Regions from separate parts of the Methylobacterium sp. NPDC080182 genome, predicted to be linked through region 2. Evidence: predicted binding sites of a transcription regulator. Region 2 holds the regulator's gene; each other region holds the start of a gene.
The links. Region 2 encodes PhoB, which activates phosphate uptake and scavenging genes when phosphate is short. Its sites were predicted from a motif close to TGTCATNNANCTGTCAT; they were not measured.

Region 1 (3,267 bases), on a different contig from region 2:
AGGTCGAGGGCGAGGAAGGCCGCGACGTTCTTCTCCACGGCGAGCCGACCGACGTAGAGGAACAGCGGCCCCGGCAGGCCGGCGAGTTCCGCCGGCACGGGCGTCCCGGGCTCGGCCGGCCGGAACCGCTCCGTGTCCACGCCCCGGGTCCAGCGCATCAGCCGGCCGAAACCCCGCGCCGCGAGTTCGCCCTGGAGCGAGGCGGTGCTGACCATCGTCCCGCGGGCGGCGCCGTGGAACCGGCGCAGGTACGCGTAGGACCACGCCTCCGGCACCGGGGCGCGGGCGGCGAGGTATTCCGGGAAGCGCGTGTGGTAGCTCGTCGTGAAGGGCAGGTCGTGCGCGAGGCAGTGCCGGCGCGCCGCGAGGCCGACCGGCCCCTCCGTGGCGATGTGCACGTGGCTCGGCCGCTCGGCCCGCCAGCGCGCCGCCACCCGCTCGCGCCCGGCATAGGCGAGGCGGATCTCCGGGTAGCCCGGCAGCGGCAGCGAGCGGAAATCCGCCACGGACAGCAGCGTCGTGGCGAAGCCGTGCTCCGGCGCGCGCCGGACCATCTGCTCGAGGGAGCGCACGACGCCGTTCACCTGGGGGTGCCACGCGTCGCTGGCGATCAGGAGCTTCACGGCGGCGCCCTCACGCCACCGCGCGCCGGCCCGGCAGGGGCTGCGGCACGACCTCGGCCTCCCGCGCCCGCAGGAGGCTCGGGTAGTGCAGCACCTCGATCCGGCCGTCGTAGTGCTCCACGAGCCCGGTGCAGGATTCCACCCAGTCGCCGGTGTTGAGGTAGCGCAGGTCGCCGATCGGCCGGTCCGCGGCGTGGTGGATGTGGCCGCAGATCACCCCGTCGGCGCCCTGGCGGCGGGCCTCCTCGGCCAGGATCGTCTCGAAGCGGCCGATGAAACTCACGGCGTTCTTCACGCGCAGCTTCGCCCAGGCCGACAGCGACCAGTAGGACAGGCCGAGCCGCCGCCGGACCTTGTTGATCAGCGTGTTGAGGGAGAGCGCCAGCGTGTAGGCGCCGTCGCCCAGATGGGCGAGCCACGGCGAGTGGCGCACCACCATGTCGAACTGGTCGCCGTGGATGACGAGGTAGCGCTTGCCGTCCGCCGCCTCGTGGATCGCGGTCTCGGCGAGCTCGATGCCGCCGAAGCTCGTGCCCACGTAGTCGCGCAGGAACTCGTCGTGGTTGCCGGGCAGGTAGACGATCCGCGCGCCCTTGCGGACCTTGCGCAGGAGCTTCTGCACCACGTCGTTGTGCTCCTGCGGCCAGTACCAGCCCGAGCGCAGCTGCCAGCCGTCCACGATGTCGCCGACGAGGTAGATCGTGTCGGCGTCGTAGTCCTTCAGGAACGACAGCAGCAGGCCGGCCTGGCAGCCGCGCGTGCCGAGATGCAGGTCGGACAGGAACAGCGTCCGCACGCGGACCGGCATCTCCTCAACCTCGGCCACGGCATCCTCTCCCGGCGGCTGAACGGTGCCGGGATCCAGAGCGCGATCCGATCTCAGTTTGATGACGCGGGTTCCGACGGGGCGGAAAGACTTCGGTGTGCGGTGCCGCGAAGCCTCTCAACCGGAGCACGACTTCGTTGCGGCGCACAAAAAATTTTTTTGGCAAGTTCCGGAAGTTTTTCCGGTTTTCCTTTCGAGCCTCACCGCCTCATAATACCAAGAACCGGCCGCTCGGCACGAGCACGGCCGGACCTTGACAGGAAGGCGGCGAGGACGGCCCTGGAGCCGTTGGACGGGACGGCAATTCGGAGGCGACCGGCGCGCGGGGGCGCGCCGCGACGCGAGCGGCGTGAGGCCGCCTGCCGCTCCGCGGAGACCCCCCGATCACGGCAGAGGATGGCGTTCGAGGGGGTGCGGCGCGAGCCGCTCTCGACGGCGCCGGACCGACTCCCTGAGGACGCTTGGACAACCCGGCGCGGGTTCACGCCCGCGCGCAATGGACTTTTCGGAGGAAACATCATGGCCGCAACCCGGCGCCCCGGTCGCAACCACCTCTTCATCCCGGGCCCCACCAACATCCCGGAGCGCGTCCTGCGCGCCATGCACGTGCCGTCGGAGGATCACCGCTCGCCGAGCTTCCCCGAGCTGGTGAAGCCGCTCCTGCAGGACTCCAAGATGGTGTTCGGCTCGACCGCCGGGACGGTCATCCTGTTCCCGTCCTCGGGCACCGGCATCTGGGAATCGGCCCTGTCCAACACCCTCTGCCGCGGCGACACGGTGCTGACCTCGCGCTACGGCCAGTTCAGCCACCTCTGGGTCGACATGGCCCAGCGCCTCGGCCTCGACGTGGTCGTCCAGGAGGAGGAGTGGGGCACCGGCGCCGATCCGCAGAAGATCGAGGAGGCCCTGCGCGCCGACAAGGACCATAAGATCAAGGCCGTCATGGTCGTCCACAACGAGACCGCCACCGGCGTCACCAGCGACATCGGCGCGGTGCGGAAGGCGATCGACGCCGCCGGGCACCCGGCCCTGCTGTTCGTGGACGGCATCTCGTCGATCGGCTCTCTGCCGTTCGAGATGGACGCGTGGAAGGTCGACTGCGCCATCGCGGGCTCGCAGAAGGGCTTCATGCTGCCGGCCGGCCTCGGCCTGATCTGCATCAGCCCGAAGGCGCTCAAGATCGCCGAGAGCGGCACCGGCCGCAACGACCGGCTCGGCCACGCCTACTTCGCCTGGAAGGATCAGCTGGCCGCCAACGCCACCGGCTACTTCCCCTACACCCCCGTCCTGCCGCTGCTCTACGGCCTGCGCGAGGCCCTGGCGGTCGTGAAGGAAGAGGGGCTGGAGAACGTCTACCACCGCCACCACGTCCTCGCCGAGGCGACCCGCCAGGCGGTCGCGGCCTGGGGCCTCAAGCCCTGCGCCAAGGAGCCCAAGTGGAACTCCGACACGGTCACGGCGATCGTGGTGCCGGAGGGCGCCGACGCCGCCAAGGTGATCACCCACGCCTACGAGCGCTACAACCTCTCGCTGGGCGCCGGCCTGTCGAAAGTCGCCGGCAAGGTGTTCCGCATCGGCCACCTGGGCGACCTGAACGAGCTGTCGCTGCTGGGCGCCATCGCGGGCGCCGAGATGGCCATGCTCGATTGCGGCATCAAGGTCACGCCGGGCTCGGGAGTCGCCGCCGCCTCCAGCTACCTGCGCGAGAATCCGCTGCATAAGGCGTGATCTGCGCCCGCGATCGGGGCGGGACCGGGTTGCCGGGCCCGCCCCGACGCGCAAGTAAGAACAAGACTATCGAGGAAACCGCCCGTCGTA
Region 2 (3,267 bases):
ACCCAGAGCGCCGGCGTGGCGCTCGCCGTCTTCGCGAGCCTCGGCCTCGGCCTCGCCCTGCCCTTCCTGCTCCTGACCCTCTGGCCGCCGGCCCTGCGGGCGCTGCCGCGGCCGGGCGCCTGGATGGAGACCCTCAAGCAGGTGCTGGCCTTCCCGGTCTACGCCACCGTGGCGTGGCTGATCTGGGTGCTGGCGCAGCAGGTCGACCCGCGCGGGCTGCTGGCGGCGCTGATCGGCCTCGTCCTCGTGGGCTTCGCCGCCTGGGCCTGGGAGCACGGCCGCGCCGCCCCGCCGCGGGCCGGCCGGGTCGCGCAGGCCGCCGCCGCGCTGGCGCTGATCGCCGTCGGGGCCCTCGCCGTCACCCTGCCCCGGGACCGCGCCGCGCCGGCCGCGCAGGCCGCCGCCGACGGGATCGAGCCGTTCACGCAGGCGCGCCTCGACGCCCTGCTCGACGCGCACCGCCCCGTCTTCGTGGACATGACCGCCGCGTGGTGCATCACCTGCGCGGTCAACGAGGCGACCTCGCTCAACACCAAGGCCGTGCGGGCCGCGATGGCCGAGCGCGGCGTGACCTACATGAAGGGCGACTGGACCAACCAGAACCCCGAGATCACCCGCCTCCTGGAGAAGCACGGGCGCAGCGGCGTCCCGCTCTACCTGCTCTATACCGGGACGGGAGAGCCCCAGGTGCTGCCGCAGATCCTCACCGAGGGGACGGTCCTGGCGGCGCTGGAGGCGGTGCCGGCCGCCTCGGGCCGGAGCGCGGCGCTGGCGCGCTGAGTCCCTGGAGACCGGGACGCGCGAATCTTCGCGGGCCCGTCCCACCGTCTTTACGAGCGGAGCGAAGCAACCCAGCAGCGCCGCGCTCACCGGCGTTCCGCCGCCCTGGGTCGCTTCGCTGCGCTCGCGATGACGGTGCGCCGGAGCGAAGTCCTATCCGGACGGCCCGTGAGGCCGCCTCAGGCCTCCAGCGAGAAGGTCTCGTCGAAGGCGTAGCCCGAGCCCCGGACCGTGCGGATCGGGTCGGTCTGGCGCGGGCCGTTCAGCGCCTTGCGCAGCCGCCCGACATGGACGTCGACGGTGCGCTCGTCGATGTAGACGTCGTGGCCCCACACCCCGTCGAGGAGCTGCTCGCGGGAGAAGACCCGGCCCGGCGCCAGCATCAGGAATTCCAGGAGCCTGAACTCCGTGGGGCCCAGATGCAGCTCCTCGCCGCCGCGGCGGACGCGGTGGCCGGTGCGGTCGAGTTCCAGGTCGCCCGCCGCCAGCCGGTCCGAGACGTGGGCGGGCTTGGCCCGGCGCAGGAGCGCGCGGATCCGGGCGAGCAGCTCCGGGACCGAGAACGGCTTGACGATGTAGTCGTCGGCGCCGGTGCCGAGCCCGCGGACGCGGTCGCCCTCCTCGCCGCGGGCGGTGAGCATGATCACCGGCAGGCGCTCGGTCTCCCGGCGCGCCCGGATCCGACGGCACAGCTCGATCCCCGAGAGGCCGGGCAGCATCCAGTCGAGCAGGACGAGGTCCGGGATCCGCTCCGCCAGGAGCAGCTCGGCGTCGTCGCCGCGCGCCGCCGAATCCACCAGGAAGCCCTCGGCCTCCAGGTTGTAGCGCAGCAGCGTGCTCAGGGCCTCCTCGTCCTCGACGATCAGGACTTGCATGCTCACGTTCGAAAACTCGTTCTGCGGGCGGTCACCGGATGGTGCAGGAGGCGCCGCCCCGCCTCAACCCGCACGGAGAGTGACCCCGGCCGCGCCCACAGGAAGGCGCCGGGGTCGGCGCCTCACGGCGCCTGCACGCCGTCCACGGTCGCGTAGTTCGACGCGTCGTTCTTCGGCCGGTCACCCGCCAGCGTCTCGCCCGTGGCGAGGTAGTGGATCGTCTCGGCGATGTTGGTGGTGTGGTCGCCGATGCGCTCGACGTTCTTCGCGCAGAACAGGAGATGCGTGCAGAACGAGATGTTGCGCGGATCCTCCATCATGTAGGTCAGGAGCTCGCGGAACAGGGAATTGTACAGGGCGTCGATCTCGCCGTCGCGCTCCCAGACGTCGTGGGCCGCCTGGACGTCGCGGCTCCCGTAGGCGTCGAGCACGTCCTTCAGCTGACCCTCGGCGAGGTCGCTCATGTGGCGCACGCCGAGCACGATCTTCTGGGCCGGCGCCTGATCGGAGATCGCCACCACGCGCTTGGCGACGTTCTTGGCGAGGTCGCCGATCCGCTCCAGATCGCCGGAGACGCGGATCGCCGAGATGGTCTCGCGCAGGTCGATCGCCAGGGGCTGGCGCCGGGCGATCAGCAGCACGGCGCGCTCCTCGATGTCCCGCTGCAGCGCGTCGAGGCGCTTGTCGGCGAGGATCACAGCCTGGGCGAGCGTGTCGTCCCGGCGCACGAGGGCGTCGGTCGCCTCCGCGGTCATCTTCTCGGCGACGCCGCCCATCTCCGAGATCGAGCGACGCAGGTTCTCCAGGTCGGTGTCGTAGGAGGTGACGATATGGCCGGGCATGGCGGATCCTTCGATGGGGTCCCGGGGACGGCCCTCCGGGAGGCTTGCGGGACCCGCCGGCGCGCCGGAGACGCGAGCGGCGGTCCCGGGACCGGAGCGGCCCGGCAGACTAGCCGAAGCGGCCGGTGATGTAGTCCTGCGTGCGGCGTTCCGTCGGGTTCATGAACATGCGGTTGGTCGGACCGAACTCGACGAGCTGCCCCAGATACATGAAGGCGGTGAACTGCGAGATGCGCGCCGCCTGCTGCATGTTGTGGGTGACGATCACGATGGTGAACTCGTCGCGCAGCTGCTCGATCAGCTCCTCGATGCGGCCGGTGGAGATCGGGTCGAGCGCCGAGGTCGGCTCGTCGAACAGGATCACCTCCGGCTTCTGCGCCACCGTCCGGGCGATGCACAGGCGCTGCTGCTGGCCGCCCGACAGGCCGGTCCCGGGCTGCCGGAGCTTGTCCTTCACCTCGTCCCAGAGGGCGGCCTTGCGCAGGGATTCCTCGATCCGGCCGTCGAGCTCGGATTTCGGCAGCTTCTCGTAGAGGCGCAGGCCGAAGGCCACGTTGTCGTAGATCGACATCGGGAACGGCGTCGGCTTCTGGAACACCATGCCGATGCGCGAGCGCAGCTCGTTCAGGTCGACGGAGGGGCTGAGGATGTTCTCGCCGTCGAGCAGGATCTCGCCCTCCGCGCGCTGCTCCGGGTAGAGGCTGTAGATCCGGTTGAAGCAGCGCAGCAGGGTGGACTTGCCGCAGCCGGAGGGGCCGATCAGCGCCGTC
Region 3 (3,267 bases), on a different contig from region 2:
GTCGCCCTCTGGGCCGGAAGCCTCGCGGGCCTCGCGGGCGCTGCAGGCCTCGCCGCCCTGTGCTATGCCGCGGAGCACCGGCTCGCTCTCCGCGCGGGCTGGCACCGCTCGCCCCGCACGCTGGCCGCCTTCCTGGCGCGCGACGCCCTGATCCCGGCGATCTGGGTCGGCGCCTGGATGCGGAGCGCCATCGTGTGGCGGGGCAATGCCATGGACGTGCGCCCCCGGCGGGCCGCCGACGCGCGCACCTACGCGCCGACGGCCTGACCGCCCGGCGATCGGAGGCCCTGACGTGTCGCGCCGCTACGCCCTCTACTGGCTGCCCGCCCCGGATTCGCGCCTCGAAGGCTTCGGCCGGGCGATCCTCGGCACCGACAACGTCACCGGGCTGCCGGTCCCGCACCCGGAGGGGCTCGGCGATCTCGCACCCGTCACGGCGGGCGCGCGGGTCTACGGGTTCCACGCCACCCTCAAGGCGCCGCTGCGCCTCGCCCCGGGCACCGGGGAGGCCGACCTCGTGGCCGCCGCCCGCGCCCTCGCGGCCGCGCACCCGCCGGTGGCGGTGGGGCCGCTCCGGGTCGCCGCCCTCGGGCCGTTCCTCGCCCTGGTGCCGGAGACACCCCCGCCGGAACTCGGGCTCCTCGCCGCCGAGTGCGTCGCCGCCCTCGACCCGTTCCGGGCACCGCTCACGGAGGCCGAGCGCGCCAAGCGCCGGCCGGAGCGCCTCGACCCGCGCGGCCGCGCGCTCCTCGACCGCTGGGGCTACCCCTACGTGTTCGAGGCCTTCCGCTTCCACATGACCCTGACCGACGCCCTGCCGGAGGCGGAGCGCGACCTCTGGCACCGGCGCCTGTCCGAGGCCTACGCCGCCGCGGGACCGGAGCCCCTGCGGATCGACGCCGTCAGCCTCCTGACCCAGGACGGGTCGGGACCGTTCCGGCTCCTGGCGCGCCTGCCCTTCGGAGAGGCCCGTGGTTGACCGCCCCCTCGGCCTCGAACCCGCGCTCGATCCGAGCGCCCGGGTCGTTGACAGCCGCCTCGGCCGCTACACCGAGGTCGGCGCCCGCACCCGCCTCACCGAGACGACCCTCGACGACTATTCCTACATCGGTGAGGACGGCGAGGTGATCTACACCGCGATCGGCAAGTTCTGCTCGATCGCCGCCAGCGTGCGGATCAATCCCGGCAACCACCCGATGGAGCGGGCGTCGCAGGCGCACTTCACCTACCGGGCGCGCGCCTACTGGCCGGAGGAACTGGACGAGCCCGCCTTCTTCGACCGGCGCCGGGCGAGCCCGGTGGCGATCGGCCACGACGTCTGGATCGGCCACGGCGCGGTCGTCCTGCCCGGGCGCACGATCGGCACCGGCGCGGTGGTGGGGGCGGGCGCCATCGTCACCCGCGACGTCGAGCCCTACACGATCGTCGTCGGCAATCCCGCCCGGCCGGTCCGGCGCCGCTTCCCCGAGGTGGTCGCTGACCGTCTGACCCGCCTGGCGTGGTGGGACTGGGACCACGAGCGCCTGCGCCGGGCGCTGCCGGATTTCCGCGGGCTGCCCATCGAAGCATTCCTGGAGCGCCACGAAGATTAAGTCGGCTATCGAAAAGCCGAGATGCTGCGCCGGCAAATATAATCGTTCCGAATACGTCATCCAATCGTCGTCAAACCGGCGTCTACGTGCGGCCGTTCCCCGGCGGATGGTGGCATGCTGGTTATCGAGGATCTCACGCGCCAGTACGGCGACCGACGCGCCGTCGACGGCGTGTCGCTCCGGATCGAGCCCGGCAGCTTCGTCGGGGTGATCGGCCGGTCCGGTGCCGGCAAGTCCACGCTGCTGCGCCTCATCAACCGGCTGGTGGATCCGAGTTCGGGGCGCATCCTCCACGACGGCCGCGAGGTCACCACCCTGCGCGGCCGTCCGCTGCGCGAGTGGCGCACCCGCTGCGCCATGATCTTCCAGCAATTCAACCTCGTCGGCCGGCTCGACGTCATGACCAACGTGCTGATGGGGCGCCTCAGCCACGTGCCGACCCACCGCGCCCTGCTCCGGCAATGGTCCGCCGAGGACCGCGCCATGGCCCTCGCCGCCCTGGAGAGCTTCGACATGGGCGAGTTCGCCGGCCAGCGGGCCGACGGCCTGTCGGGCGGCCAGCAGCAGCGCGTCGCCATCGCCCGCGCCCTCGTGCAGGAACCCGAGATCCTGCTCGCCGACGAGCCGGTCGCCTCGCTCGACCCGCGCAACACGCGGCTCGTGATGGACGCGCTCGCCGACGTGAACCGGCGCTACGGCATCACGGTGCTGTGCAACCTGCACTCCCTCGACCTCGCCCGCGCCTACTGCGACCGCCTCGTCGGCCTCGCGGCCGGGCGGGTCGTGTTCGAGGGCGGCCCCTTCGACCTCACCGAGGACGTGGCGCGCCGGCTCTACGGCCTGGAGGCCGGCGAGGTTCTGGACGATTCCGCGCAGCGCGAGGCGGAGCAGCGAGCCGCGATGCCGGGCCGGCCCGGTCTCGTACCGGTACGCCCGGTCCGCGAGGCCGCCCTCGGCGCCTGACCCGGGCCCCGGGCCCCAACAGAAACCGCCAACGAAACTGTTCGGAAACGCCCGACCGGCCTCCGGCCGGCCGAACCTCGCCGACGCCACGAAGGACGACCCGATGATCACCCGACGCACCCTCGCCGCCGCCGCGGCCCTCGCCCTCCTCGGCCTGCCGGCCGCCGCCCAGGACTGGAAGGCCCAGTATCCGGAGCTGACGCTGGGCGTGATCCCGGCCGAGAACGCCTCGGGCACCGCCGACCGCTGGGCGCCGCTCACCGCCTACCTGACCAAGACCCTCGGCGTGCCGGTGAAGCTGCGGGTGGCGAGCGACTACGCCGCGGTGATCGAGGGCCAGCGCGCCGGCAACATCCAGATCGCGTGGTACGGGCCGGCCTCGTTCGCGCGGGCCGTGATGACCGGCGTCAAGATTGAGCCGATCGTCAACCAGAAGCACGAGACCGGCGCCTCGGGCTACTATTCGGTGGTCTACGTGCTGGCCTCCAGCCCCTACAAGACCGTCGAGGATCTCAAGGGCAAGAACCTCGCGCTGGTCGATCCGAACTCCACCTCCGGCAACCAGGCGCCGCGCTTCTTCCTGAAGCGGGCCGGCTACGACGTCGAGAAGTTCTTCGGCAAGACCTTCTACGCGGGCAGCCACGAGAACGCCGTCCTGGCGCTCACCCAGGGCACGGCCGACGCCGCCGCCAACCTGTGGAACTCCGAGACC

Region 1: the regulator PhoB is predicted to act here: its motif matches at 1,500-1,516, upstream of ACQKQD_RS14015 (UDP-2,3-diacylglucosamine diphosphatase).
Region 3: the regulator PhoB is predicted to act here: its motif matches at 1,647-1,663, upstream of phnC (phosphonate ABC transporter ATP-binding protein).

Annotation. Positions count from the first base shown of each region.
Region 1 is NZ_JBNNWO010000007.1:84,078-87,344, forward strand. Features, by position in the region: gene ACQKQD_RS14010 (glycosyltransferase family 4 protein) at 1-623, opposite strand, end outside; gene ACQKQD_RS14015 (UDP-2,3-diacylglucosamine diphosphatase) at 634-1,431, opposite strand; gene ACQKQD_RS14020 (aminotransferase class V-fold PLP-dependent enzyme) at 1,969-3,177, shown strand.
Region 2 is NZ_JBNNWO010000016.1:61,277-64,543, reverse strand. Features, by position in the region: gene ACQKQD_RS25375 (protein-disulfide reductase DsbD family protein) at 1-780, shown strand, start outside; gene phoB (phosphate regulon transcriptional regulator PhoB) at 960-1,655, opposite strand; gene phoU (phosphate signaling complex protein PhoU) at 1,778-2,497, opposite strand; gene pstB (phosphate ABC transporter ATP-binding protein PstB) at 2,607-3,267, opposite strand, start outside.
Region 3 is NZ_JBNNWO010000014.1:11,212-14,478, reverse strand. Features, by position in the region: gene ACQKQD_RS23105 (ceramide glucosyltransferase) at 1-267, shown strand, start outside; gene ACQKQD_RS23100 (DUF1045 domain-containing protein) at 293-979, shown strand; gene ACQKQD_RS23095 (chloramphenicol acetyltransferase) at 972-1,592, shown strand; gene phnC (phosphonate ABC transporter ATP-binding protein) at 1,707-2,555, shown strand; gene phnD (phosphonate ABC transporter substrate-binding protein) at 2,659-3,267, shown strand, end outside.